2 regions of the Promicromonospora sp. NPDC050880 genome follow, and region 2 is predicted to be linked to the other one. Evidence: predicted binding sites of a transcription regulator. Region 2 holds the regulator's gene; the other holds the start of a gene.
The links. The regulator Rex, encoded in region 2, represses fermentation and respiration genes when NADH is low (regulators of the CRP and FNR family bind a similar motif). The targets are predictions, from matches to a motif close to CTTGTGAANNNNTTCACAAG.
Positions count from the first base shown of each region.

Region 1: mqo (malate dehydrogenase (quinone)) is a predicted target of Rex. The motif match lies at 6,329-6,348, and genes of this name have one in related genera.

Region 1 covers NZ_JBITFV010000002.1:312,355-326,618, forward strand. Annotated here, with positions in the region: gene ACIBBF_RS05305 (SCO4848 family membrane protein) at 1-73, shown strand, start outside; gene ACIBBF_RS05310 (TetR/AcrR family transcriptional regulator) at 143-703, shown strand; gene ACIBBF_RS05315 (pyridoxal 5'-phosphate synthase) at 700-1,353, shown strand; gene ACIBBF_RS05320 (maleylpyruvate isomerase family mycothiol-dependent enzyme) at 1,392-2,057, shown strand; gene ACIBBF_RS05325 (NTP transferase domain-containing protein) at 2,152-2,760, shown strand; gene ACIBBF_RS05330 (MFS transporter) at 2,779-4,131, opposite strand; gene ACIBBF_RS05335 (SDR family oxidoreductase) at 4,236-5,180, opposite strand; gene ACIBBF_RS05340 (helix-turn-helix transcriptional regulator) at 5,412-6,251, shown strand; gene mqo (malate dehydrogenase (quinone)) at 6,367-7,860, shown strand; gene ACIBBF_RS05350 (MFS transporter) at 7,955-9,220, opposite strand; gene ACIBBF_RS05355 (ArsR/SmtB family transcription factor) at 9,270-9,845, opposite strand; gene ACIBBF_RS05360 (hypothetical protein) at 9,914-11,302, opposite strand; gene ACIBBF_RS05365 (hypothetical protein) at 11,283-12,833, opposite strand; gene ACIBBF_RS05370 (condensation domain-containing protein) at 12,830-14,264, opposite strand, start outside.
Region 2 covers NZ_JBITFV010000004.1:285,229-299,492, reverse strand. Annotated here, with positions in the region: gene aqpZ (aquaporin Z) at 1-348, shown strand, start outside; gene ACIBBF_RS10415 (MarR family winged helix-turn-helix transcriptional regulator) at 454-966, opposite strand; gene ACIBBF_RS10410 (YceI family protein) at 1,100-1,651, shown strand; gene ACIBBF_RS10405 (redox-sensing transcriptional repressor Rex) at 1,856-2,503, opposite strand; gene ACIBBF_RS10400 (glutaredoxin family protein) at 2,564-2,812, opposite strand; gene ACIBBF_RS10395 (Pr6Pr family membrane protein) at 2,827-3,498, opposite strand; gene ACIBBF_RS10390 (HAD family hydrolase) at 3,577-4,371, shown strand; gene ACIBBF_RS10385 (30S ribosomal protein bS22) at 4,518-4,616, opposite strand; gene ACIBBF_RS10380 (potassium channel family protein) at 4,809-5,477, opposite strand; gene ACIBBF_RS10375 (TrkH family potassium uptake protein) at 5,546-6,943, opposite strand; gene ACIBBF_RS10370 (acetoin utilization protein AcuC) at 7,110-8,285, shown strand; gene ACIBBF_RS10365 (phytase) at 8,409-9,713, shown strand; gene ACIBBF_RS10360 (ABC transporter permease) at 9,720-10,445, opposite strand; gene ACIBBF_RS10355 (ABC transporter ATP-binding protein) at 10,442-11,188, opposite strand; gene ACIBBF_RS10350 (TetR family transcriptional regulator) at 11,197-11,856, opposite strand; gene mmsB (multiple monosaccharide ABC transporter permease) at 12,013-13,194, opposite strand; gene mmsA (multiple monosaccharide ABC transporter ATP-binding protein) at 13,191-14,264, opposite strand, start outside.

The DNA.
Region 1 (14,264 bases), on a different contig from region 2:
CGCCGTCCTGATCACGGTCTCGCTCGCCCTCGCCCTGGCGGTCGGCGTCCTGGGCGTCCTCACCCTGTTCTGACGACGGCGCCCGCCGACGTCCGGGCACTGCCCGCTTGTCACCATACCTGGAGGTAGGTATGGTGCCGCCATGACCACGGCCACAGCCCGCGACCGGCTCGTCGACGCCGCGCAGGACCTCTTCGCCACCCAGGGTGTGGGCGCCACGAGCCCGCGCGCCGTGCTGGTCGCGGCGGGCGTCGGCCAGGGCAGCCTCTACCACCACTTCCCCACCAAGCACGACCTCGCGGTGGCCGCCGTCGGCGCCACGGTGGACGACGCGCTCGCCCGCGCGATGCGGACCCTGCGCAGCGACTCCCCCGCCGTCCAGCGCGTGATCGCCTACCTCGAACGGCCACGGGACGCCCTGGCGGGCTGCAGGATCGGCCGCCACACGTCCGACCAGGCCGTGATGGACGACGAGGGCCTGCGCGACGTGCTCACCGCCTACTTCGTGCGGCTGCTCCGCGAGCTGACCGCGATCTTCCGCGAGACGGGCCTGCCCGACGAGGTCGCGCGCGACCGCGCGCACGCCGCCCTCGCGATCATCCAGGGCGGTTACGTCCTGGCCCGCGCCACGCAGGATCCCGACGCGCTCACCGCAGCGGTGCGCGGCTTCGTCGGCCTGCTGACCGAGAAGGAGAGCATGTGACCCTCCGCGAGCGCCTCCGCGCGCTGCCCGCGTTCGCCCGGCCGGGCCTGCCGGTGTTCGACCCGGGCGCGGCGCCCGGCACGCCCCACGAGCTGTTCGAAGCCTGGCTGAACGAGGCGATCGACGCGGGCCTGCTGGCCCCGCACGCCGCCACCCTCTCGACCGCCGACGCCGCGGGGCGAGTCCACGCCCGCACGCTGGTGCTCAAGGACGTGACGGCGCAGGGGTGGTGGTTCGCGTCCCAGTCCTCGGGGCCCAAGGGGCAGGACCTGGCGGCCAACCCGCACGCCGCGCTGACGTTCTTCTGGCCCGAGCTGGGCCGGCAGGTCAAGGTGACGGGCAGTGCGGCGTCGGCCGGGGCCGAGGTGAGCCGTGCCGACTTCCTGGCACGTCCGGACGCCTCGCGCGCCGCGGGCCTGGTGAACCGGCAGAGCGAGCCGCTGGGGTCACGGGACGAGTACGTGGCGGCCTTCACGGAGGCCCTGCGCGCCGTCACCGCGGACCCGGGGCTGGCCGCGCCGGACTGGACGGCCTACGTGCTGACGCCGGTGAGCGTCGAGTTCTGGCAGGCGCCCGACGACGGGCCGCACACCCGCCTGCTCTACCGGGCCGACGCCGGCGGCTGGTCCGCCGGTCTGCTGTGGCCGTGATCCCGACCCACCCCGCCCCCGACGAAGGGACATCCCCCGTGAGCACCGCCGCCGACCTCGTCCCGCACGCCCTGACCGACTCGGCTGCCGGCCTGGACGCGCTCGTGTCCGCCGTCGGGCACCTGACCGCCGAGGACCTGGCGGGGCCATCGACCCTGGAGGGCTGGACCCGCGGGCACGTGCTGTCCCATGTCGCGGGCGTGGGTGCCGCGCTGCTGGGGCAGGCCCGGGCCGCCGAGCGCGGCGAGGTGGTCCCGGTCTACGCGAGCCGCGCGGCGCGGGACGCGGCGATCGAGGCCGGGTCCGGCCGCGCGCTCGACGAGCACCTGGAGGTGCTGTCGCGCCTGCGCGACGACCTGTCGCGCACCTGGCCGGCCCCTGCGTCGCCGTTGTGGGACGCCCCGAGCGGCTACCGCGACGGACCCCTGTCGGGCTGCGTCCTGGCCTGGTGGCGGGAGGTGCGCATCCACGCCGTCGACGCGACGTCCGGCACGGCGGCGCCGATCGGGTACGGCACGTGGGACGACACGCTGTGCGGCCACCTGCGCGCGTTCCTGGCCGTGCGCCTGCCGGACGGTGTCGCGGTGGACGACATCGCGGGCGACCCGCGGGACGTCACGGTGTGGCTGGCCGGGCGCGTGCCCGCGACCCCGCTGCCGGGCGAGCTGCCCGAGCTGGGGCCGTGGCCCACGTCGAGCCGCTGACCCCGTACGGTCCGCAGGCCTCTGGACACGGACCGCCGTGTCCAGGGCCTGCCGGTCCGAGGCTGTGCAGGGCCGGGCCGGTTAGGTTCCTCGCATGAGAGGCACAGCACCACACGCCCCCGGCCCGGCGGGCCCGCCCGACGTCGTCGGGATCGTGCTCGCGGCCGGGGCCGGCACCCGGTTCGGGATACCCAAGGCCCTGGTCCGCGACGACGACGGCACCCCGTGGCTGGAGCTCGCCTGCCGGGCGCTGCGCGAGGGCGGCTGCTCGGACGTCGTCGTGGTGCTCGGGGCACGGGCCGACGAGGCCCGGGTGCTGGTGCCGGCCGACGCGCGCCCGGTGGTCGCGGCCGGCTGGTCGGACGGTGTCGCGGCGTCCCTGCGCGCCGGCCTGGCGGAGGCCGGGCGCACCGGCGCGGTGGCCGCCGCCGTCACGCTCGTGGACCTGCCGGGCCTGCGGCCCGACGCGGTGCGCCGGGTGCTGGGGACGCTCACCGAGCAGGCCGCCCTCGGCACGCTGGCGCGCGCCACGTATGCCGGCGATCCCGGGCACCCCGTACTCGTCGGCCGTGCCCACTGGGGGCCGCTGGCCGACGCGGTGCACGGGGACACCGGCGCCGGACCGTACCTGCGCGAGCACGGGGTGCGGGCCGTCGACTGCACGGACCTGGGCGGCGGGACCGACGTCGACCACCGGCCGTGACCGGCCCCGGCCGGGGGGTCAGGACGCCTGCCGCACCCCCGGCACGACCCGCTCGCCCTCTCCCCCGGCGAGGTCGCTGAGCACCTCGGCCGCCGCCAGCTCGTCGCGGGCCGCGAGGCGGTCGAAGCCGCGCACCGCGGGGTAGACGTACGGGCCCAGGGTGCCGATGAGCACGGCGCCGGTCACCAGGACGCCCATCAGCACCGGGATGACCGGGTCGTAGGAGCCGAGCTCGTCGTACCCGAGCCCGAGGAGCAGCGGGCCGAAGGCGCTGCCCAGGATGAACACGGCCTGGACCGGGCCCACGATCTGGCCGAAGCTGCGCATGCCGAGGTACCGCGTGATGAGCAGGGCGAGCAGGTCGCCCTCGATGCCGAACGCGATGCCGATGAACGCGACCGCCACGGCCGCCGTGGGGAACGGCGGGTACAGGAAGAGCATGCCGACGATGGGGGCGAGCATCACGACCGGGCCGACGATCGCGCCGTGCACGCGGTCGATGACGATGCCGCCCAGGACGCGCCCCACGAGCGAGGCCAGGCCGAAGACGACCAGGAGCTGGGCCGCCTGGTCGGCGCTCAGGCCGCGGTCGGTCATCATCGGCACGAGGTGCACCTGCAGCCCGACCACGACCACGCCGACCATGCCCAGACCGAGCGCGATGCCCCAGAACTGCCGGGTGCGCAGCGCCTCGGCGAACGTGAGGCCGGGCAGCTCGAGGCGCACGTCGCGGTCGCCGGCCTGGGTCTCGGCGACCAGGCGTCCGCGGACGTGCCGTTCGGCACGGCCCCGCACGAACAGGGTGATCATCGTGACGGACACCAGGGCCGCGACGACCCCCATGGCGGCGTAGGCCTGCCGCCAGCCGACGCTGTCGATGAGCGCCCCGGCGAGCACGGGACCGAGCGCGGCCCCCAGGCCGATGATGCCGGTCACGACGCCGACGGCGAGCGCCCGGTTGTTGTCGAACCAGCCCACGACCACGCGCGTGGCCGGGACCGCCGTGCCGGCGCCGAAGAACCCGACGAGGAAGCACGGCACGAAGTAGACGGCCTCGACGGGCGGCGTCAGGCCGATCGTGGCCATCGAGGCCGCGAAGAGCACGAACGACGGCACCAGGATGTACCGCGCGGCGTACCGGTCCACGAGCCGGCTGACCACGATCAGCCCGATCACCATGCCGACCGCGGCCACGGAGTACGCGCCGGTCACCGTCGTGCGGCTGAATCCGGTGTCCTCGACGATCGGCAGCACGAACACGCCGGTGGTGGCCAGGTAGAGCTGCGGGCCGACGGCGTTCGCGGTGCCCGCGCCGACCACCACCCACCACGGGCTCCGGGGGCGGGCGGCCGGACGGGGGACGGAACTCATGGGCTGCTCCTGGGGGCTCGACGTGCTCGGGTCGGGTACTCGGGGGCGGGATGGGCGCTGCTCGGGTGGGTGCTGCTCGGGTGGTGCTGCTCGGCGCGAGCCGGTCAGGCGGCCGGGAGGGCCACCTTGGTCAGCTCCTCGGAGACGCGCCACACCCGGGCCGCCTCGGTGAGGCTGCGCAGCGGGCGGTGCATCCGCTGCTCGGCGGGCGGGCCGCCGAGGGTGCCGGGGCCGCTGGGGCCGTACAGGGCGCCGGGCCGGGCGGCCGGGTCGGTGGCGGCCATGAGCGCGGGCAGGCCCGCGGTCTCCGCGGTGCCCAGGAGGATCCCGTGCTCGGAGAGCCAGCGGATCCGGCGGATGTGGGGCGTGTCCTGGCCGCGGCCGAGCTCCGGCCGCGCGGCCAGCAGGCTGGTGGGCGCCACGCCGGGGTGCGACAGGTTGCTGGTGATGCCCCAGCCGTGGGCCTCGCTGCGTCGCTGGAGCTCCAGGCCGAACAGGCCGAGGGCGATCTTGGACTGCCGGTAGGCCCGCATGACGTCGTACGACCGCTCCCAGTTCAGGTCGTCCCAGTGCATGGAGCCGCTGGCCGAAGCGACGCTGACCTGCGACGTCACCCGGGCGCCGCCGTCCCGCAGCAGGGGCATGAGCTGGGCGACGAGCGCGACGTGCCCCAGGTGGTTGGTGCCGAGCTGCAGCTCGAACCCGTCGGCGGTCGTCAGGCGCCGGGGCGGCCGCATCACGCCGGCGTTGTTGACGAGGAGATGGATCGGGTCGCCCTCCCCGCGGAGAGTCTGGCCCAGGGCCGCGACGCTCTCCAGCGAGGACAGGTCGAGGCTGCGCAGCGAGACCCGCGCGCCCGGCGCGACCCGCCGGATCCGCGTCATGGCGGCCTCGCCCTTGGCGGGGTTGCGGACGGGCATGACCACCTCGGCGCCCGCGGCGGCGAGCCGTGCGGCGATGCCCAGGCCCATGCCGTCGCTGGCGCCGGTGACCACGGCGCGCCTGCCGGTCAGGTCCGGGACGGTGATGTCGATCGATGTGCGTGGCATTGTTCTGCTCCCTGCCGTGACGGCTGTCGTGGTGCTCGCGGCCCGCTCGGGCCACGGCACCGATCCTCGGCGGGGCGTCAGGACCTATCCAGGACCTGGCGATCACAGGCTCGCCGGGCCACCGCTCACGCCGTACGGCCACCGCTCACGCCGTATGGGGGGATCGGCGGGCCGTGGCTGGACCGCCGGGCACGGGGTAGAAACGAGGCAGGACTCGACGAGAGGGACACCGTGATCGATCGCACCGGGCTGGCGGAGTTCCTCCGCCGACGCCGTGAGCAGCTCCAGCCCGAGGACGTGGGCATGCCGCGAGGCCGGCGTCGGCGGACGAACGGGCTGCGCCGCGAGGAGGTCGCCGTGCTGTGCAACATGTCGACCGACTACTACTCCCGGCTCGAGCGGGAGCGCGGCCCGCAGCCGTCCGAGCAGATGATCGCGTCCATCGCGCAGGGACTGCACCTGTCGCTCGACGAGCGTGACCACCTGTTCCGGCTGGCCGGCCACAACCCGCCGCCGCGCGGCAGCACCAGCGCGCACATCAGCCCGGGCCTGCTGCGCATCCTGGACCGGCTCGACGACACGCCCGCCGAGATCGTCACCGAGCTGGGCGAGACGTTGCGCCAGACACCGATGGGCGTGGCGCTGACCGGGTGCACCACCGAGTTCACCGGTCCGGCCCGCAGTGCCGGGTACCGCTGGTTCACCGACCCCGGGGCGCGCGACCTCTACGCACCGGACGAGCACGCCTTCCTGACGCGGATGTACGCCTCGGGGCTGCGCGAGCTGGTGACCATGCGGGGTCCGCAGTCGCGCGCCGCGGAGCTCGCCGCCCTGCTGCTGAAGCAGAGCGAGGAGTTCCGCGAGGTGTGGGAGGCGCACGAGATCGGGGTGCGCCCGCACGAGGTCAAGCACTTCGTGCACCCCGAGGTGGGGGCGCTCGAGCTGAACTGCCAGCGGCTGGTCGACCCGGGCCAGGTGCACTCCCTGATGGTGTACACCGCCGTACCGGGCAGCGAGAGCCACGAGAAGCTCCAGCTCCTGTCGGTCCTGGCCCCGCAGCCGGTGCGCTGAGACCGCCGGGCGGTCGCGCCGGACGGCCGCCGAGTGAGAGACGTCACGGCGCGTATCACGTGATTCATGCCACAGCGCTCGTTCCGCTTTTCACAAGCCCGCTATCGTTCTTGCCGTGACTTCATACCTCCAGACAGCCCCGCGTCCTTCCGAAGAGGTCGACGTCGCGCTGATCGGCGGAGGGATCATGAGCGCCACCCTCGGCGCGCTGCTCACGATCCTGGAGCCGACCTGGCGTATCGGGATCTACGAGCGCCTCGACGAGGTCGCGCTCGAGTCGTCGAACCCGTGGAACAACGCGGGCACCGGCCACTCCGCGCTCTGCGAGCTGAACTACACGCCGGAGCGCAAGGACGGCTCCGTGGACATCTCCAAGGCGGTGAAGATCAACGAGCAGTTCCACACCTCCCGCGAGTTCTGGAACCACCTGCTCACCGCCGGCCTGATGGAGGGCACCGACTTCATCAACGTCACCCCGCACATGACGTTCGTGCGCGGCGCCGAGAACGTCGACTTCCTGCGCCGCCGCTACGACGCGCTCAGCGCCCACCCGCTGTTCAGCGACATGGAGTTCAGCACGGACCCCGCCGTCATCGGCACGTGGGCCCCGCTGATGACCCTGGACCGCGACGCCGACGAGCCCATCGCCGCCACGCGCGCCGCTGCGGGCACCGACGTCGACTTCGGCTCCCTGACCCGCAAGCTGGTCGGCTTCGCCACCGCCCACAACACCGAGCTGCACCTGAACCACGAGGTGCGCGGCCTCAAGAAGCTCCGGGACGGCCGCTGGCGCCTGGCCCTGAACGACCGCACCTGGAACGCCGGCACCCGGCGCCGCACCGTCACCGCGAAGTTCGTCTTCGTCGGTGCCGGCGGCGGCGCGCTGCCGCTGCTGCAGGCCTCGGGCATCAAGGAGGCCCGCGGGTACGGCGGCTTCCCGATCTCCGGCGAGTTCCTGCGCACCGCGAACCCCGAGCTCGTGGCCCAGCACAACGCGAAGGTCTACGGCAAGGCCGACGTCGGCGCCCCGCCGATGTCCGTGCCCCACCTGGACACCCGCATCGTGGACGGCAAGGGCTACCTCATGTTCGGCCCGTACGCCGGGTTCAGCCCCAAGTACCTCAAGAAGGGCAAGTACCTGGGCCTGATCACGTCGCTGCGCCTGCACAACGTGTTCTCGATGCTGGGCGCCGGCGTGAAGAACCTCGACCTCACCGGCTACCTCATCGGCCAGGTCGCGGCCGCGCCGGAGACCAAGTTCCACGAGCTGCAGCGGTTCATGCCGACGGCGCAGCCGGCCGACTGGGAGAAGATCACCGCCGGCCAGCGCGTCCAGGTCATCAAGTGGGTCAAGGGCAAGGGCGGCGTGCTGGAGTTCGGCACCGAGGTCGTGGCCTCCGCCGACGGCACCATCGCCGGCCTGCTCGGCGCCTCGCCGGGCGCCTCGACCGCCGTCTCCGCGATGACCGGCCTGCTGGAGCGCTGCTTCCCCGAGAACTACGCGACGTGGAAGCCGCAGCTCACCTCGATGATGCCGAGCCTCGGCGGCGGCGCGGACTACGACACCGCGCAGCTCACCGCGGCGGAGAAGGTCACCGCGGGCGCCTGACGACGTCCCGACCCGCACGAACGCGGGGGTAGTTGCGCTCTCCGGACCGTGAGCGCAACTACCCCCGCGTTCGTCGTCGGACACCGTGGGGGCGTCAGCCGCCCAGGGTGCCTTCCGGGAGGGCGCGCAGCCTGGCCAGCGGCGAGACCAGCACGCTCCACGTGGCGAGGCAGTGCACCGCCGCCATGAGCAGGATGGTCTCGCGGACGCCGAGCACCCCGCCGAGCCACCCCGCGACCACGCCCGCCACCGGCATGGTGCCGAAGTTCACCACCTGCATCACCGTCATCACGCGCCCCCGCAGGCCGGCGGGCACGTAGCGCAGGCGCCACGCGTTGCGGATCACGTTGCCCGACACCACGCACAGGCCGACCAGGAACCCGCCGGCCCCGCTGATCGCCGCGCCCCAGCCCGGCAGGCCGGCACCCACCAGCAGGGCCGCCGGGCCGGAGAGCACGAGCAGGACGGTGGAGGCCCGCCCGCTGCCGAGGCGCGTGCTCAGGAACGGCGCGACGACGGCGCCGAGCACGCCACCGGCCCCGGCCGCCGCGAGCACCGCGCCGACGCCGGCCTCCGTGAGCCCGAGGTCGCGCACCAGGAACAGGACCAGGAGGGCCCCGTACCCGGTCAGCCCGAAGTTCGACGCCCCGCCCATGCCCACGAGCCACGGGATGTAGCGGTCGCGGCGGACCAGGTCCACGCCCTCCCGGATCCGCGCCGCGAGCGACCCGGCCGGGCCCGGCTCCGCGGCGGCCGGGCGCGCCACCTGGATGCGCCACAGGCACACCGCCGACCAGAGGAACGTGGCGGCGTCGAGCGCGAGCCCGACCGCCGCCGTCAGCCACTGGGCCAGCAGACCACCGAGGCCGGGGCCGGCCACGTTCGCCGCGGACTCGGTGCCGAAGAGCCGTGCGTTCGCCGCCTCGAGCTGGCCGGCGGGCACCACCTCGGGCAGGAACACCTGGTAGGCGGTGCGGAAGAACACGGTGCAGACGCCGCCCACCAGGGCCACCACGGCGACCTGGACCAGGGTGAGGGCACCGAGCGCGAACGCCACCGGCACGCTCCCGAGCGAGACCGCGGCGGCCAGGTTGGCGGCGATCATCACCGCCCGGGCGGGGAGCCGGTCGACCCACGCGCCGACCGGCAGCCCGATGACGAGCCAGGGCAGCCAGGCCGCGGCGGTGATCAGGCCCATCCAGGCGGGTCCGGCGTCGAGCTGCGTCACCGCGAGCAGCGGCAGGAGCGCCGAGGTCGTCGCGTTGCCGACCACGCTGACGCCCTCGCCCAGCCACAGGAGGCCGAAGGCCCGGTTGCGCGCGAGGGGCAGGACCGCCCGCGAGGGCGCGATCGTCGTCATGCGGCCAGACTATATCTACAAGACTTCTTGTACAACAGTCCTTGTCGAACTAGGGACGGGACGGGAACGCCCGCGCGAAGAGGAACACGTGCTCAGCCCTCCCCTCGGCCTGCCCCGTGCTTCCCCGCTCCTTCCACCGCCGCACGAGGTCGTTGACCTCGTCGGTCAGCTCCTGCAGCTCGTCCGGGGTGAGGCGCAGCCAGCTGTCCGTGGAGAGCTCGGCCCTGGTCCACTCGTCGTCCTGCTCGGGGCGTTCCAGCCAGGCGCGCGCCCGCTCGACCTGCCGCGCCAGCATGAACTCCTCGGCGGCCACGGCCTGCCGCTGGCTCTCCGCGTCGGGCGGCAGCGTGGACCGGCCCCAGGTGATGGACCGCGCCGCCCGGCGCCACCAGCGTTCACGCCGGTCGCGGGCCAGGTCCGGGGCCTCCTCGACGAGCCCGGCGGACGCCAGCACCTTCATGTGGTGGCTGATGCTCCCGACGGCGAGCCCCGTCCGCTCGGCCAGCACCGACGCGGTGGCCGGCCCCTCGGCCGTCAGCGAGTCGAGGAGGCGGGAGCGCGCCGGGTTGGCCAGGGCCGCGACAGCCCTGCCCTCGGTGAGCGTGCGGACGTCGTGGGTAGGCATGGAGGCAGGGTAGGACGGCGGTCCGGGCGCCGTCGCCTCCGACGGCGCCCGGCCCGTGCACCCGGCGGTCAGCCCAGCTCGGCCAGGATCGTGGCCCAGCGGTCCAGCAGCGCGTCGACCACCTGTGTCGCCGTGGCGGTGCGGGGCATGCGGGCGCGGACGGCGAGGCCGTCGTCCGTGCGGGAGACCCAGACCTGGAGGTCGTCGGCCCGGGTCGCGGCCGACACGTGGTGCGCGCGGCTCCCGGCGGCCGCCGCGTGGCCGGGCAGCCGCCGGTAGTCCAGGTAGGACACCTGGAAGATGTCCCTGCGCGGGAACCGCAGCGGCTGCGGCAGCGTCCCGACGACCTGTTCCAGCGGTACCGCGGCCAGCTCGCGCGCCGCCCGCAGCGCCTTGCCGGTCTCGGCCAGCGCGGTGTCCGGCACGGTGCGTTGCGCGTCCCCCGCGGGTGCGGCCCAGGCCCGCGCGGACGGGTGCCCGGTGCCGGAGTCGATCCGCAGCGGCACCGTCGTGGTGTGCCACCCGACCGAGCGCCGCGCGGCGTCGTCCGCACGGGTGTGCACGGGCAGCAGGGTCTCCAGCGTCGCCGGCCCGCCCAGGTCCGCCACCGCGCGGGCGAGCGTGACCAGCACGGCCGCCGACGTCGACGCGCCCGCCGAGCGGGCCCGGGCGGCGACGGCGCCGGCGGTCGCGGCGTCGGCCAGCGTGCGCACGACCGTGCGCTGCGGCGCCCGTTCGCCGTGGGGCACGCCGAGCGGCAGCGGGAACGTGGGCAGCGCCCAGTCCCGCTCGCGCAGGAAGCCCTGCCAGGTCGCCAGGCGCGGGTCGTCGGCGCCGACGAACGGGAGGCCGGCCGGATCGGCGGGAAGGAGACGGGCGGGGCGGACGGCCATGCGGGCGCCGTCGGCGCGCTCGGCGTACCGGGCGGCCAGCTCGTCCACGATCACCGTGGTCGACCAGGCGTCCGTGTGCAGGTGGTCCAGGCCGAGCACGACCGTGGACCGGTCCGCCCGGCTGATCGCGGCGGGCAGGAACGCGGGGTAGCCGAACGGCGCGCACCGCCGGGACAGCTCGGCCACCAGGTGGGCCCGGGTCTCGTCGGCCGTCCGGGTGACCGGGCCCTCGTACGCACGCCAGGCCAGCGCGTCGGCGTCGTGCCGCACCAGCCCCACGGCCTCCGGGTCGGGGCGCCGCACCGCCTCGACCCGCAGGCCCGGGTGGGCCGCCACCAGGTCGCGGAAGGCCCCCTCCAGCGCGGCACGGTCCACGGGGCCCGCGACGTCGAACGCGGCGGCGATCCACACGCTCGGCTCGCCCCCGCGGGCGCCGAGCAGGTGGTTGCGCTGGTTGTAGGTGGGCACCGCCGGTCCCGGCACGTGCCCCGCCCCCGGCGTGACGTCCCAGGTGACCACCTGGCCCGGCGCCGGCTCCCAGAGGTCAGCCGAGAGAACCCGCACCGGTCGCCTCCAGGCGCTCGACCCCCGCGCCGCCGGCAGCCGCGCCACCCACGGCCGCCCCGGCGGCACCGCCCACCGCGGCCTCGAACGTCGCGGTCAGCTCGGCCACGTACCGGTCGGCCGCCGCCTGCGCCGAGGGGACGTCCGGGGTCTGCATCACGACGTAGAGCCGCTCGTGGTCCCGGTTGACCCACAGGGAGGCGTTCGCGGTGCGGCCCTCCCCCGTGAAGTGCAGGCCGTTGTCGTAGGCGGGCCGCCCCGCGCCGGGAAAGCGCCGCAGGTCGAGGTAGCTGATGAGCTGCGGGCTGCCGAGCGAGGCCGGGTCGAGCACGCCGCCCGCGAGCATGACGCCGAGCGCGGCGTGCACCGGCACCGCCGCGACCTTGCGCGCGCTGCGGAACGCGGCGTCCGCCGCCGGCAGCACGTCGGTGAACGACGCCGGGACGCCCCCGCCGGCCACCGGGAAGGCGACCGGGGCGAAGTTGCACAGCCAGCCCTGCGCGGTCTCGAAGCCCGGACCCCGCGAACCCACCACGGTGACCCCGAACCAGTCGGTGGCGCCGGTCAGCCGCGCGTCGGTGAGGGCGATCCCCGCGAACACCGCGCCGGTGAACCGCGCGCCGTGCGCGGCGGCCAGCTCGTCCAGCCGCGCGAGCCCGCCGGCATCAAGGAGCGTCGTGGAGCGGATCCGGACGGGCGCCGTCTCCCCCGGCGCGAGGCCGAGGTCGAGCGCGAACCGGGGCAGGCGCCCGCCGTGCGCGGTCACCGCGTCGGCCCAGGCCCGGATCTCCGGGGCGTCGGGCGGCGTCGCCGCGGCGAGCGCGTGCTCCGCGCGCGCGTGGTCGAGGAACGAGCGGGCGGTCGCGGGCTCCGGAGCAGCGGGTTCCCCAGCGGCGAGTTCCGGAGCAGCGGCGTCGAGCACACCGAGCTCCTGCCCGTACAGCTCCTCGAGCTCGCTGAGCACCATGAGCTGGGACGCGCCGTCGGTGAAGGCGTGGTCGCACCCCCAGAACAGGCCGAAGCCGTCGTCCGTGACGACGGCGCCGAGCGCGAAGGGCGACCACCCGTCGGGCCGGCAGGCGGCGTCGAACGTCGCGGTGAGGTGGCCGGTCAGCCACTCGTCCCACGACCGGCCGGGGGCCGGCGAGAACGCGGGGACGTCCACGACCTCGAAGCCCACGGCGTCCGCCGGGACCAGGTGCCGCACCGGGTCCCCGCCGGTGGCGCAGGCATCGACGTCGAACCAGGTGCGCAGGCCCTCGTGCCGCCGCACGAACCGGGTCAGCGCCCGCGCGAGGGCGGCGCCGTCGAACGGCCCGTCGAGACGGGTGGCGGTGCCGGTCCAGGCCCGGTGCCGCCCGCCGGAGGACCGGCGCGCCGCGTAGGCGCGCAGGTGGTCGCCCTGCAGGAACGACGGCGGGCCGGGGTCCACCGGGGCGGACGCCGCGGCGGCGAGCGCGGCCGCCGTCGGCCGGACGTGCAGCACCTGGCCGGGTGCCGTCGTCCACGTGCCCATGGCGCCGAGGATCATGCGACCGCCTCCCGCAGACCGGCGGTGCCGAAGGCCCGCAGCACGGTGCGCAGCTCCGCGACCAGGGCGTCCATCGCGGCGTGCGCCTGGGGGGTGTCGGGGTACCGGGTGGACACGTTGAGCCCGTCGTGGGTGCGCAGGAACCAGAGGTAGAGCTCGTCGGTGCCGTAGGCGGGGCTGCGCAGGGTGCGGGCGGCCCACGAGCTCCAGCGCTCGGCCCCGGGCACGAACCGGGTGTCGACGTAGGACACCGCGAAGTGCGGGCTGTCGGCGATGCCGCCCAGCTCCGCGACCCGCGCGAACGAGTAGCGCACCAGGGGCTTGCCCGCCGAGACGGCGGCGTGCACGCGCTCGACGGCGGTGGTCAGGGCGTCGCCGTCGAGCACCCGGGCGGGTCCGGGCCGGCCGTCGACGTCGCGCAGCAGCGGGCCGGTGCCGCTCAGGTCGAGGTCCACGGGGCACAGGCCCACGTACCAGCCGACGGCGGACGCGTGCTGGGGCGCGTACCGGGTGTGCATCGGCAGCACGAACCGGAGCCGGTCCAGGCCGTGCACCCGGCGTGCGGCGTGCGCGAACGCCGCCAGCACACCCGACTGGGCGGACGCCCCGCGGGCGCGGCTGCGGGCGCTGAGGTCGTCGGTCTGGTCCGCGCTCGCGAGCCATTCCGACCGGGACGCCTGCGGGCGGGCCGCCTCGGCGGCGTCGGCGGCGGGGCGCGTGATGCCGGCGTAGCGCGGGAAGGCCGCGTCCGGGCCGAGGAAGTCGAGCCAGCGGCGCACGGGTTCGCCCTCGCGGGCGAGCGTCATGGCGAGCTTGCGGTCCTCGGCGGAGAAGTCGACGTGGGAGCCCACCTCCAGCGCGCGCAGCTCGGCGTCGGGCACGCCGCGGCGGGCGGCGTCGTAGAGCGAGACGATCTCCTCGAACCACAGGAGCTGGGAGTAGGCGTCCATGACCGAGTGGTCGGCGCCGAAGGCGAGCACGAAGCCGGCACCGTCCGAGGCGCCGGGTTCCGGCACGACGCTCGCCAGCACGCAGTGCGGCCAGGCCGTGGGCGAGACGTCGGCGAGCAGGCTGGGCAGCAGCGCGGCCACCTGGCCGGCGCTCAGGTCGCCCACCACCAGGTCCCGGACGGTGACCGCCTCGGCCGGCGCGGTGACCCGGCGCCAGCCGGTCCCGTCCCGCGTGACGGTGGTGCGCAGCACCTCGTGACGGCTCATCCAGGCGTGGATCGCCCGCCGCAGGGACTCCGGCTCGTACGGGCCGGGGACCCGCAGCACGGAGCCGATCCACGAGCCCGGCTCGGAGTCGCGCAGGTGGGCCTCGTGGCCCGGGGACAAGTCGCGCGGGTCCTGCTGCCAGCGCCCCGCGTCGGCCCGCGGTGTCCACGACGTCACGGTCCCGGCCGGCAGGTCGTAGGCCGACAGCTCGGTG
Region 2 (14,264 bases):
AACGGGTTCGGCGAGCACTCGCCGGACGGGTTCGGCCTGGGCTCGGCGGCCCTGACCGAGACGGTCCTCACCGCGGTCTTCCTCTTCGTCATCCTCGGCACCACGGCCCGGGTGGCCGCCCCCGGGTTCGCGCCGCTGGCGATCGGCCTCACGCTGACCCTGATCCACCTGGTCTCGATCCCGGTCACCAACACCTCGGTGAACCCGGCCCGCTCGGTGGCGACCGCCATCTACGCCGGGGGCTGGGCGTGGGGCCAGCTCTGGGTGTTCCTCGTGTTCCCGATCCTCGGCGGCCTGATCGCGGGCTTCGCCTACCGCCCGATGTTCGGCCGCGCGATCACAGCCTGACGTCGCACCACGTCACCGGCCCGGCGTCCTCGGCGTGCCGAGCCGGTCAGGTGGTCGCACCACCGGCCGGCTCGGCGCGCTCGGTGCGCCGGGCCGGCCCGCCCGTCAGTCGCAGTGGGCCGCCAGGCCCTCCTCCGTACCGCCTGCGTCCTTCGACGACGCCGCGACCTTGGCCATGATCCGCCCCAGCATCGCGAACTCCTCCGGCTCCAGCGCCTCGACCATGATCCGGCGCACCGCGGCCACGTGGCCGGGGGCGGCGACCACCAGGGCCGCGTAGCCGTTGTCGGTCATGGTGCAGTTCACGCCGCGTCGGTCGCCCTCCGCAGCCCGCCGCTCCACCAGGCCCCGGGCCTCCATCCGGGCCACGGTGTGCGTGAGCCGGCTGCGCGACAGCACGAGCCCGTCCGCGAGCGTCGACATCCGCATGGTGCGGTCCGGTGCCTCCGAGAGCTGGACCAGCAGGCTGTACTCCCCGAGCGAGAGGGTGAGGGTCCGGTCGTGGACCGAGCTCAGGGCCTCCACGAAGCGCGCGGTGCCCTCCAGGTAGTGCCGCCAGGATCCCTGCTGTTCCTCGGACAACCAGATGTCGCGCCCCTCGACGGTCTGCGCCGCCATGTCACCACCGCCTTCGTGCGAACCGAGCCCCTCTGGGAATACGTTACGGGAACCGCTATGTTGGACGGGATCGTGAGTAGTTGATCCCTCAACTATCCACCCAAACCGCCACATCACCAAGGAGTTCCCCCTCATGGCCACCCCGCTCCCCGCTGGTCTCACCGCCGGCACGTACGAGATCGACCCCTCCCACACCGCTGCTTCCTTCTCCGTCCGTCACGCCGGGATCGCGAAGGTGCGCGGCAGCATCGCGGTCACCTCGGGCACCATCACGGTGGGCGAGGACCTGGAGTCGTCGAGCGTCACCGCCGAGCTGGACGCGGCCTCCGTGAGCACCGGCGACGCCGGTCGCGACGGCCACCTGAAGAGCGCGGACTTCTGGCACGCCGACGAGAAGCCGACCTGGACCTTCACCTCCACGGGCATCCGTGCCGACGGCGACGACTACGTCATCTCCGGTGACCTCACCATCAACGGGATCACCAAGGGCGTCGAGCTGGAGACCGAGTTCACCGGCACCGCCAAGGACCCGTTCGGCAACGTGCGCGCCGGCTTCGAGGCCAACCTCGAGGTCAACCGCAAGGACTTCGGCCTCACGTGGAACGCCACGCTGGAGACCGGCGGCTTCCTGGTGGGCGACAAGGTCAAGATCACGCTGGACGTCAGCGCCATCGCCAAGGGCTGACCCCTCCCCGCAGCACGGCGCGTGTCCCGGACGCCCGCCCCGCCTCGGCACCCCCCCGGTGCCCGGCAGGGCGGGCGTCCGTGCGTCGCGAGCCGGGCATCCCAGCCCAGTGCGCTTCTACCCAGCGATTGCGCCCGGAATCGCTGCTCTGGTGGGCGCAATCGCTGGGTAGAGGCGCACTTCACGCCGGCACGCCGGCGCCGGTCACAGCGCGGCTGCGCGCGCCGCCGCGTGGAAGGCCAGGATCTGCAGCTCGCCGCCGACGTCGACCGAGCGCACCACGACGTCGTCCGGCACCTGGAGCGCGACGGGCGCGAAGCTCAGGATCTCGCGCACACCCGCGCCGACGACGGCGTCGGCCACGTCCTGCGCCACGTGGCCTGGCAGGGCGAGGACCACCATCGACACCCGCTCCCGCTCGATGACGCCGGCCACGTCCCGGACGTGCTCGACCGTGACGCCGGCCACGTCGGTGCCCACGACGTCGGGCGACGCGTCGAGCAGGGCCACCACCTGGAAGCCGCGCGTCGCGTACCCGGAGTAGTTCGCCAGGGCGTGCCCCAGGTTGCCGATGCCGACGATCGCGAGCCGGTGCTCCGTCTCGAGCCCGAGGGCGACGGTGATGTACGAGGCGAGCGACTCGACGTCGTACCCGACGCCGCGCGTGCCGAACGAACCCAGGTACGACAGGTCCTTGCGCAGCTGCGCGGAGCTCACGCCCGACCGCTCCGCGAGCTCCGTCGAGGACGTGAGATCCACCCCCTCGGCCGCGAGGTCGCGCAGGGCGCGCAGGTAGTAGGGCAGGCGCCCCACGGTCGCCGCCGGAACTGTGCCGTCACTGAGCTCGACCACGTGCTGCTCCCCTCCCCGCAACCACTGTGTCGCGGGCGTACGCACACACTGCCGGGACGATCATGCCAGGAGGCGGGCCAGGCGCGCACCGTCCACGCGCCAGAATCCTTGCTGGACCCCGTCCACCTCGACCACGGGGACGTACTCCCCGTACTTGTCCCGCAGTGCGGGCGCGCTGTCGATGTCGACCTCGCGCCACTGGACCCCCGCACCCTCGCACACCTGGACGACGACGGCACGCGCGTCCTCGCACAGATGGCACGCGTCGCGGGTGTAGAGGACGACCCGGGGTTCGGCAGGAGCTGTCACGCCCCGAGGTTACGTCACGCGGGGACCCGCGAGCGGTCGGTGTCCGGGAGCCGTCCGTCCGCCCAGCGCACCCCCCAGGCGAGCGCGAGGAAGACGACGGCCACGCCCGCGGAGTTGATCAGCGCCCCGGCGTAGCCCAGCTCGGTCACGTCCAGGAAGGGATACGGGTACCAGCCCGTCGCCGCACCCCGGACGAACGTGTAGACCAGCCACGCGATCGGGTAGACCACCGACCACCACACGGTCCGCGCGGTCACGCGCGGGCGCGGCCCCACCAGCACCCAGGCGACGACCGCAAGCACCGGCGACAGGACGTGCAGCATCATGTTCGACACCATGCCGGCCGCCGTCAGGTCCACGAGGCCGCGCAGCACCGTGTTGTAGACGATGCCGGTGACCGCGATGCACAGCAGCGCGTCCAGCCGGAGCACCCGGAACACCGGCCCGTCCCGGCGCGGGTCGAGCGCGAGGGCCAGCGACACACCGCCGATCAGCAGGTTGGACTGGATCGTGAAGTAGCTGAACAGCCGCACGATGCGCTCGGCGTGGGTCGGCGCGGTACCGGGGCCGCCGGTGAGCGCCACGACGAGCTCGATGACGAAGCCGCCGAGCGCGAGCAGGGCCACCAGCAGGTGGAGGACCCGGGCGAAGGGGGCCTGCTCGGACAGGGCGTTCCGGTAGGTCACCCCCTGGTTCTACCAGTGCTCCGGGGCGGGCGCCCGGCGAGGACTTGCGGCACGTGTCACGCGGATAGAGTGACCTCCATGCCGTCGACGCACCCCTCGTCCGCCACCGCGGCGTTCTTCGACGTCGACAACACGATCATCCGCGGAGCGAGCGCCTTCCACATCGCCAAGTCCGCGTACCAGCGCAAGTTCTTCGGCACCCGCGACATCCTCAAGTTCGCCCTGGTCCAGGCCCGCTACCTGCTCTGGGGCGAGAACAAGGAGGAGATCGACCAGGTGCGCGACCGCGCCCTCTCGCTCATCGCGGGGCGCAGCGTCGCGGAGATCGCCACCCTGGGCGAGGAGGTGTGGGACGCCGTCCTGTCGCTGCGGATCTACCCCGGCACGCGCCGGCTGCTCGACGAGCACATCGCGGCCGGCCACCAGGTGTGGCTCATCACCGCCACGCCCGTGGAGATCGCGCAGCTCATCGCCCGCCGGCTCGGTGCGACCGGGGCCCTGGGCACGGTCGCCGAGCACAAGGACGGCTTCTACACGGGCCGGCTCAAGGGCGACCTCATGCACGGGCAGGCCAAGGCCGACGCCATCGTCGAGCTCGCCGAGGTGAACGACATCGACCTCGACGAGAGCTACGCCTACGGCGACTCGCTGAACGACCTGCCGATGATGCGCGTCGTGGGACACCCGTGCCCCATCAACCCGGACCTCCGGCTGCGCCGGCACGCGCAGGAGGTGGGCTGGCCCATCCGGGAGTTCCGCGGCCGCTCCCAGCGCGCGGCGGGCCGCGGCGTGCGGACGGCCTCCTGGGCGGGTGCCGCGTGGGTGCTCGGCCTGGTGCTCCGCGCGGCCCGGCGCCGGCTGCGCGGTCACTGACGACCGGCGCCGGGCGCAGGGGTAGTTGCGGTATCCGGCCGCTTTCCGCCACCAGGTCCGCGTTCACCGTCCCGGCGCCTCAGGCACGACGAAGGCCCGGCCCCAAGGGGCCGGGCCTGGTCTTCACGCGCCCGGGGGCGCGTGGGTCACTTCTTGTTGCGGCGCTGGTGGCGCGTCTTGCGAAGCAGCTTGCGGTGCTTCTTCTTGGCCATACGCTTGCGGCGCTTCTTGATGACGGAGCCCATAGGTCCTCGCAATGTTCGATCGGTCGGCGGCGGCCCGACGACGGGCCGCTCGGCGAAATGGTCCACGGTTGGTCCGGGACAGTGACGCCAGAGTGACGATGGCCGACCAACACGAAAAGTAGTCCGTGCCTAGGTTACCCGCTCTGCCGCGCGGCCCGTAATCGAGCCTGTGTGAGATGCCACGCGCGGTGGTCAGGGCCGCGCCGCGAACCGCTCCAGCAGATCGGCGTGCCCCGAGCAGACCAGCAGGTCGTTGGCGGAGATCCGCGTCTCCGGCGTCGCGTAGACGAACTCCGCGCCCGGCGACTTCACGCCGATCACCGTGATGCCGTAGCGCTTGCGGATGTTCGACTGCGCGAGCGTGAAGCCCTGCGCCTCCTTCGGCGGGCGCATCTTCACGATGGTGAACCCGTCCTCGACCTCGATGTAGTCGAGCAGCTTGCCGCTGACCAGGTGGGCGACGCGCTTGCCGGCGTCGGCCTCCGGGTAGACCACGTGGTGGGCGCCGATGCGGGTCAGGATGCGGCCGTGCTCCGCGGAGATCGCCTTGGCCCAGATCTGGGGTGTGCCCAGGTCGACGAGGTTGCCCGTGATCAGCACGGACGCCTCCAGCGACGAGCCCACGCCGACCACCGCGACGCCGAAGTCCCGCGCGCCGAGCTGCTCCAGGGCCTCCGGGTTGGACGCGTCGGCCTCCACGAGCGGCAGCCGGCCGGACCATTGGGCCACCAGCACCGGGTCCTGCTCCACGGCGAGCACGTCCTGCCCCAGGCGGTCCAGGGTGGCACCGATCGCCGACCCGAACCGGCCCAGGCCGATCACCAGCACACCCGCATCCCGATCGGGCTTCTTCTCCGGCACGGTCTTCCTCTCTGGCCACTTGTCAGACGTCCAGGCCACCCTAGTGACCGGTACCGCGCCCCGAGGCCTCAGCCGATGATCGGGCGCTCCTCGGGGAAGCGTACGATGCGCCGCCGGTCGCGGAGCGCCAGCACGGCCACGACGGTCACGGCGCCGGTCCGCCCCACGAACATGAGCAGCGCCAGGACGTACTTGCCGGCGTCGGGCAGGTCGTGCGTGATGCCCGTGCTCAGCCCGACGGTCGCGAACGCGGAGAGCACCTCGAACAGGACCCGGGACAGCGGCAGGTCGGTGACCTGGAGCAGCGCGACGCACGAGACCAGCACGATGCTGGCGCCGGTGAACACGACGGCGATCGACAGGCGCAGCACGTCGCGCGGGATGCGGCGGCCGAACGCCTCGATGTCCCGGTCGCCGCGCGCCTCCGCGACGATCGCGAGCAGCATGACGGCGAGCGTGGTCACCTTGATGCCCCCCGCGGTCGACGCCGACCCGCCGCCCACGAACATCAGCGCGTCCTGGATGAGCCAGCTCGACTCGTGCATCGCGCCGACGTCGACCGTGCTGAAGCCGCCCGACCGCGGCATGATCCCCGCGAAGACCGCTGCCAGCAGCTTGTCCCCGAGGCTCAGCGGCCCGAACGTCTCGTCGTTGGACCACTCCAGGACCAGCAGCAGCAGCGCGCCGACCACGAACAGCACGCCGCTGGTGACGATGGTCAGCTTGCTGTGCAGCGAGAGCCGCTTGGTCCAGCCGTGCCAGCGCTGGCCGGGCCGCGGCAGCGACCGCTGGATGTTCAGGATCACCGGGAAGCCGAGCGCGCCGATGAACACGCCGAGGGCGATCGGCAGCACCAGCGTCCAGTCGCCGACGTGCGGCATCAGGCCCTCGGTGGTGGGCACGAAGCCCGCGTTGTTGAACGACGAGACGCCGTAGAACAGCGCGTGCCAGGCCGCGGTGCCCACGTTGTCCTCGATGACCACCAGCCGAGGGAACAGGAGTACCGCGATCGACAGCTCGAGCGTGGTCGCCGTGATGATGATGACCCGGACCAGCGAACCGACGTCCCCCAGGCGGCTCGTCTTGGTCTCGGACGCCGTGAGCAGCTTCTGCGTCAGCCCGATCTTGCGCGACACGATCATGCCGAGCAGAGAGGCGACGGTCATGATGCCGAACCCGCCGATCTTGATGCCGGCGAGGATCACGATCTGCCCGTACAGGGACCAGTAGGTCGCGGTGTCCTGCACCACGAGCCCCGTGACGCACACGGCCGAGACGGCCGTGAACAGCGCGTCGACCAGCCGCGCCCCCTCGCCGTCGGCGGTCGCGAAGGGCACCATCAGGAGCGCCACGAACAGGGCGATCACGCAGGCGAAGACGGTGACGGCCAGCCGGGCCGGGGCCCGGAACGCGAGCTCGTCGACCAGCTCCCGGAGGCCGAACAGCCTGTGCCGCAAGCTCGGCATCCGCCCCTGCTCCCCTCCGTGCACACATCCTGGCGATCGACGCCCTACTCTGCCACGACACGGGTTCGCTGGCCGCTTTCCAGGGCTCGTGGTGCCCGGGCGGCGCCTCACAGCCAGATGCCGGGCCGCGCAGCTGCCCGCCGCCCCGGTCCGTTACCGTGGGCGGGTGCACCTCGCCCGGCTGGTCTGGAGTCCGCGACTCCTCGAGTACGACTTCGGCCCCGGGCACCCCATGTCTCCTGCCCGGCTCGACCTGACGATGCGGCTGATCGAGGCGCTCGGTCTGCTGGAGGAGCCCGCACTGGAGGTGGCGGACGCCGAGCCCGCGAGCGACGCCCTCATCGAGACGGTGCACGACGCCGACTACGTGGCCGCCGTCCGGCGCGCGGGAACCACGCTGGAGCCCGACCTCGCACGCGGCCTGGGCACCGACGACGACCCGCTGTTCCTCGGGATGCACGAGGCCGCGGCGCGTCAGCTCGGCGGGTCCGTCGCCCTCGCGGACGCCGTCTGGTCCGGCGAGATCTCGCACGGTGTGAACGTCGCGGGTGGCATGCACCATGCGATGCCGGGCGCGGCGTCGGGCTTCTGCGTCTACAACGACGCCGCCGCGGCGATCCGGCGACTGCTGGACCGCGGTGCGGAGCGGGTCGCCTACCTGGACTTCGACGCGCACCACGGCGACGGCGTCGAGGCGATCTTCTGGGACGACCCGCGCGTGCTGACCGTCTCGATCCACGAGGACGGCCGCACCCTGTTCCCCGGCACGGGGGCGTCGGCCGACGTGGGCCCGCCCGGGCCCGCCGAGGGGACGGCCGTCAACCTGCCGGTCCCGGCGCGCACCTCGGGCGCCGCCTGGCTCCGGGCCGTCGACGCCGTGGTACCCGCCCTGGTCCGTGAGCACCGCCCACAGGCGATCGTCTCCCAGCACGGCTGCGACGCCCACGGTCGCGACCCGCTCTCGAACCTCGACGTCTCGGTGGATGCGCAGACCACCGCACAGCAGTGGGCGCACGCGCTCGCGCACGAGCACGCCGACGGCCGCTGGCTCGCCCTCGGCGGTGGCGGGTACGCGGTGTCCGACGTCGTCCCGCTCGCCTGGGCGGCGCTCGTCGCCGAGGCAGCCCACGCGCCCCTGGTGCGCGGGTCGGAGCTGCCCGCCACGTGGCGCGCGGTCGTCGAGTCCCTGGACCTGGAGGCGGCACGCACGCTCGGCAGGGGCGAGGTCGCGTTCCGGAGGTGGCGCGACGGCTACGACCCCGCCGACCCGGTGGACCGCGCCGTCCAGGCCACCCGGCGCGCGGTGTTCCCGCTGTGGGGCCTGGACCCGCTGCTGGACTGACGCCGCACGCCGGTCGGCAGCACGTCAGGTGATCGGTACCCCGGGGTGCCGATCACCTGACGTACTGCCGATCACAGGCCGCCGTACACGCTCCGTTCACCGCCGTTCGGGACGCTTCGGTCCATGCGACGTCGCCTCGCCGCCCTGCCGGCCGCCCTGCTGCTCCTGTCCCTGCTCACGCCGGCTGCGGCGCCGGCGTCGGCCACGGGCGACCGCGGGACGCACGGGACCGCCGTCGTCACCACGTCCGTGGAGACGCCCCCGCTGTACGACGACGAGGCCGGCGGCAACGCCTCCGGCGACGACCCCGCGATCTGGGTGCACCCCGAGGACTCGGCGCGCTCGCTCGTCGTGGCCACGGCCAAGGAGGGCGGGCTGCGCGTCTACGACGTGGCCGCGACCGAGCTGCAGTCGGTCGCGGCCACGCCGGCGCCCCGCGCGGACGGTGTGCCGGGCCGGTACAACAACGTGGACATCGCCTACGGGCTGGACGTGGACGGCGAGCCGACCGACGTCGCCGTCGTCTCGGACCGGTACAACGACCAGATCCGGTTCTTCGCGATCGACCCGGCCGGTGCCGCCGCCGCGACACCGCTCACCGAGGTGACCGCCCCCGGGCTGGACTTCCTGTTCAGCCCGGACCGGGAGACCGTCGACGAGGAGCACACCGCCTACGGCCTGGCCGTCTACCAGCGCCGGGGCGCGACCTACGCGGTGGTGACGCAGGAGGGCACCACCACCATCGCGACGGCCCGCCTCACCACCGGGGCCGACGGCGTGGGCTACACCGACGTCGAGCACCTGGCGATGCCGGGCGAGTTCCGGCTGCCTGACGGAACCACCTGGGTGCCCTGCGAGGAGCCGGGTACCGGGCCGCAGCTCGAGGGCGTCGCCGTCGACCGCCGTACCGGCACGCTCTACGCCGCGCAGGAGGACGTGGGCCTGTGGCGCGTGCCGCTCCCCCTGGGCTCCGGCGAGCCGCGCCTGGTCGACAGGGTCCGGGACTTCGGCGTGCACGACGTCTACGACCCCGCGACCGAGGAGTGCGCTCCCCTGGACCCGGCCGCGCCGTCGTACGGCGGGAAGCACCTGACCGCCGACGCCGAGGGCGTCGACATCTGGTACGGCCCCGGCCGCACGGGCTACGTGATCGTGTCCAGCCAGGGTGACGACACGTACCCCGTCTACGCCCTGACCGGCCGCAACCGCCCGCTCGGCGCCTTCCGCGTGGCAGGCGACGGCGTGGACGACGTCAACGGCTCGGACGGGCTGGCCGTGTCCAACGCCCCGGTCGGCGGGTACCGGTCGGGCCTGCTGGTCACGCACGACGAGCCCGAGACGGGCCCCGACACGGACCCGGACCGTGACGCGACGGGCTTCTCGTACGTCCACTGGGGCGACGTCGCCGACGCCCTCCGCCTGCCCTGACCCGGGTCAGGCCGTGCGGCGGCGGAGGGTGAGGATGCCCAGGATGACCGCGCCCACGATGAACAGGGCGATCACGCCGACGGCGCCCCGCACGCCCGACCACTCCTCGCCGGCCGCGAGCGACGTCATCGCCTCGATGGCGTAGGTGAGCGGGAAGACGCGGGACAGCCACTCCAGCACCTCGGGCATCTGGTCCCGCGGCATGAGCAGCCCGCAGGTGATGAGCTGCGGGAACAGGATGGCGGGCATCATCTGGACCGCCTGGAACTCGCTCCGGGCGAGCGCGGAGGCGGCCAGGCCCAACGTGCAGCCGAGGATCGCGTCGAGCAGGGCGACCACCACGACGAGCCAGAGCGGCCCGGCGACGTCCATCCCCACGAGCAGCGCGAAGCCGACCACCACGAAGGCCTGGACGAGCGCGAGCGTCGCGAACGCGAGACCGTAGCCGGCCACGAAGTCGCCCCGGCGGATCGGCGTGGTCATGAGCCGCTCCAGCGTGCCGGACTGCCGTTCGCGCAGCGTGGCGACGCTGGTGACCAGGAACATCACGATGAGCGGGAACAGGCCCACGAGCATGGGGCCGAACCGGTCCAGCACCTGCGGCTGATCGTGGAACATCCACGCGATGAGGCCGATGAGCAGGCACGGCAGCAGCATGATGAGGGCCACGGTGCGGTGGTCGCCGCGGAGCTGCGCGAGCACGCGGCCGGCGGTGGCGAGGGTCAGGCTCATCGGACGTCCTCCTCGGGGGTGGCGGCGGCCGCCCGGTCGATCAGGGTGAGGAAGGCGCGTTCGGCGTCGGGTGCCCCGGTGCTGGTCAGCAGCTCGTCCGGCGTGGTGTCCGCGACGAGTGCGCCCGACCGCATGAGGAGCAGGCGGTCGCACTGGGTGGCCTCGTCCATGACGTGGCTGGAGACCAGGAGCGTGCGCCCCTCGGCGGCGAGCCGCCGGAAGACCGTCCACAGGTCCCGCCGCAGCACGGGGTCCAGGCCCACGGTCGGCTCGTCCAGGACGAGCAGCTCGGGGTCGCCGACCAGCGCCGCCGCCAGCGACACGCGGGAGCGCTCGCCACCGGAGAGGGTGCCGACGCGCTGTTTCTCGTGCCCGCCCAGGTCGACGGTGGCCACGGCCGCCGCCACCGCCCTCGCGGACGACGGCACGCCGGCCAGTGCCGCGAAGTACCTGAGGTTCTGGACCACCGTCAGGTCGGTGTAGACGCTGGCGTCCTGCGTCATGTACCCGACCCGGCGGCGCAGTGCCGGGGTGCCGGCCGCGGCGCCGAGCACCTCCACGGACCCGGTCACCTTGTCCTGCACACCGACGACGGTGCGCATGAGCGTCGTCTTGCCCGAACCGGACGGCCCGAGCAGCCCGACGACGGAGCCGGCGGGCACGGCCAGGTCGAGCCCGTCGATGATCGGCCTGCCGCCGCGCACCACCCGGAGGTCCCGGATGACGACCGCACTTTTCCTCATGTGAGGAATTATGCGCCCGCCTCGTCGCGCGGCGCAAGAGGCCCGGCGTCCGGGACCTCGACGACCGGGAGCGGGCCGGTGAGGTAGCGCTGAAGGGTGGGGCCGACGAGACGCGCCACCTCGGCGGGCCGCAGCGAGGCCAGGGGTTCCAGCCGGATGAGGTACCGGGTCAGGAGCACCCCCGCCATCTGGGAGGCGACCAGCGCCGTACGCAGCGGGGCGTCGGGCGTACCGAGGGCCTGCATCACCGGCCGCAGGATCGCGGCGCCGATGAACTGGGGCAGCAGGCCGCGCAGCTCGGCGTCCGAGATGACCGCCGGGAGCACCACGCGCACGGTGTCGCCGTCGTCGAAGTCCCACAGCCCGACGACCGCCTCCATGAGGCGCTCCCCCAGGGTCTCGACGGGACCGTCCGAGACGCGCTCGACCACGGTCGCGGGCTCGATGCCCGTCACGCCGAGCGTCGCGGTCAGCAGGCGGGCCTTGTCCGGGAACCAGTGCCGCACCGTGCCCGGGTCGACGCCGGCCCGCCGGGCCACCGAGCGCAGGGACGAGGCCTCGTAGCCACGCTCGACGAACTCGTCGCGGGCGGCGGCCAGGATGTCGGACCGGGCGTCCTGACCGGCGGGACGGCGGCCGCGCCGGGGCCCGGGAGCGGAGGGGACCATCTGCCCATTCTCACCCGGCGCCACGTCACGCGGTCCGCCCGGCCGGCCGGTCACCCCCGGAACGAGTCCGGCCGGCCACCCGGGGACCGGTCCGCGAGGGACCGGGCCTCAGGGTGGCCGGCCGAGTCTGCGGGACGCCGTCCCGCGACCGAGGGGTCAGCGGGTCGCTGCCGCCCGCTTCTTGTTCCAGACGTCGAAGGCGACGGCCAGGAGGAGCACGATGCCCTTGACGATCTGCTGCGTGGACTGGTCGACGCCCATGAGCGACATGCCGTTGGACATGACGGCCATGATCAGACCACCGACCATGGCGCCCGTCACGGTGCCGATACCGCCGGTCACCGCGGCGCCGCCGATGAAGCACGCGGCGATCGCGTCGAGCTCGAACATGTTGCCCGCCGCCGGCTGGGCGGCGCTCGACCGCGCGGAGTACACCACGCCCGCGATCGCGGCGAGGAAGCCCATGTTCACGAACATCCAGAAGTTCACGCGCTTGACCCGCACGCCCGAGAGCTGGGCCGCGGCCAGGTTGCCGCCGATGGCGTAGACGTGCCGGCCGAACACGCTGTGCTTGGTCACCAGGGTGTAGACCATGACCAGCACGGCCAGGATGATCAGCACGGTCGGCAGACCACGGTAGGTGGCGAGGTTCCAGGCGAACCACATGACCACGGCGGCGACCACCACGATCTTCAGCACGAACAGCACCGGCGCCTCGACCGTCTGGTTGTAGGCGATCCGGGCGCGGCGGTTGCGCCACGAGTTGTACGCGAAGCCCAGCACGCCGATCGCGAAGATGACGAGCGTGAACGTGTCGTACCCGTAGCCGCCGAGCAGGCCGTTGAGGAAGCCCGTGGCGATGCCCGTGTACTCCGCCGGGAACGGCGAGAGCGAGACGTTGTTGAGCACCTCGAGGGTCAGGCCGCGGAACAGGAGCATGCCCGCCAACGTCACGATGAACGCCGGAATGCCCACGTACGCCACCCAGAAGCCTTGCCAGGCCCCGACCAGCAGGCCTGTACCGAGCGCGGCGAGCACGCCGACCCACCAGGGCATGCCCTGACGGATGACGAGCACGGCCGCGACGGCGCCCGTGAGCGCGACCACCGAACCCACCGACAGGTCGATGTGCCCGCCGATGATGATGATGACCATGCCGATGGCGAGGATCAGGATGTACGAGAACTGCAGCACGAGGCTGGTCAGGTTCCGCGAGCTGAGCAGCAGCCCGTCGGTGAGCACCGAGAACAGCACGATGATCGCCACGAAGGCGATGTAGATGCCGCTGGTGCGGATGTTCCGGGTGAGCAGCTCCCGGATGTTGGCGATGCCGGTCATGCCGTCGCCTCCTGCGTGGTCTCCTGCGTCATGAGGGCCATGAGTCCTTCCTGGGTGGCGGAGGGCACGTCGACCTCGCCAGTGATGCGGCCGAAGGCCAGGGTGTAGATGCGGTCGCAGATCCCGAGGAGCTCGGGGAGCTCCGACGAGATGACGAGCACGGCCTTACCCGCCGCGACCAGCTCGTTGATGATGGTGTAGATCTCGTACTTGGCGCCGACGTCGATGCCGCGGGTGGGCTCGTCGAGGATCAGCACCTCGGGCGCGGTGTACAGCCACTTGGACAGCACGACCTTCTGCTGGTTGCCGCCCGAGAGCTTGCCCACCTCCGTCAGCACGTTGGGGGTGCGGATGTTCATGGACGCGCGGTACTCCTCCGCGACCTTGAGCTCCTCGTTCTCGTCCACGAAGCCGTTCTTGGCCAGCTTGCCGAGGCCCGCCGCCGAGATGTTCCGGCGGATGTCCTCGATGAGGTTGAGCCCGTACTGCTTGCGGTCCTCCGACACGTACGCGATGCCCGCCTTGATGGCGTCCGGCACGTTGTGCACGTCGACCGGCCGGCCGTGGATGTACGCCGTGCCGCTGATGTCACGGCCGTAGGAACGGCCGAACAGCGACATCGCGAGCTCGGTCCGTCCGGCGCCCATGAGGCCGGCGATGCCGACCACCTCGCCGGCGCGGACGTTCAGGTTCGCCTTCTCGACGATGACGCGGCCGGGCTGGGTCGGGTGGTAGACCGTCCAGTCCTCGACGCGCAGCACCTCCTCGCCGGGGTGCGACTCGCGGTCGGGGTACCGGTTGTCGAGGTCGCGACCCACCATGCCGCGGATGATGCGGTCCTGGATCGCCTCGGACGAGTCGCCCGCGGTGGCCATGTCGAAGGTCTCGATCGACCGGCCGTCACGGATGATCGTGGTGGTGTCCGCGATCTCGGCGATCTCGGCGAGCTTGTGGGAGATCATGATCGACGTGATGCCCTGCTCCTTGAACTGCCGGAGCAGACCGAGCAGGTGCTCGGAGTCGTTGTCGTTCAGCGCCGCCGTCGGCTCGTCCAGGATGAGCAGGCGCAC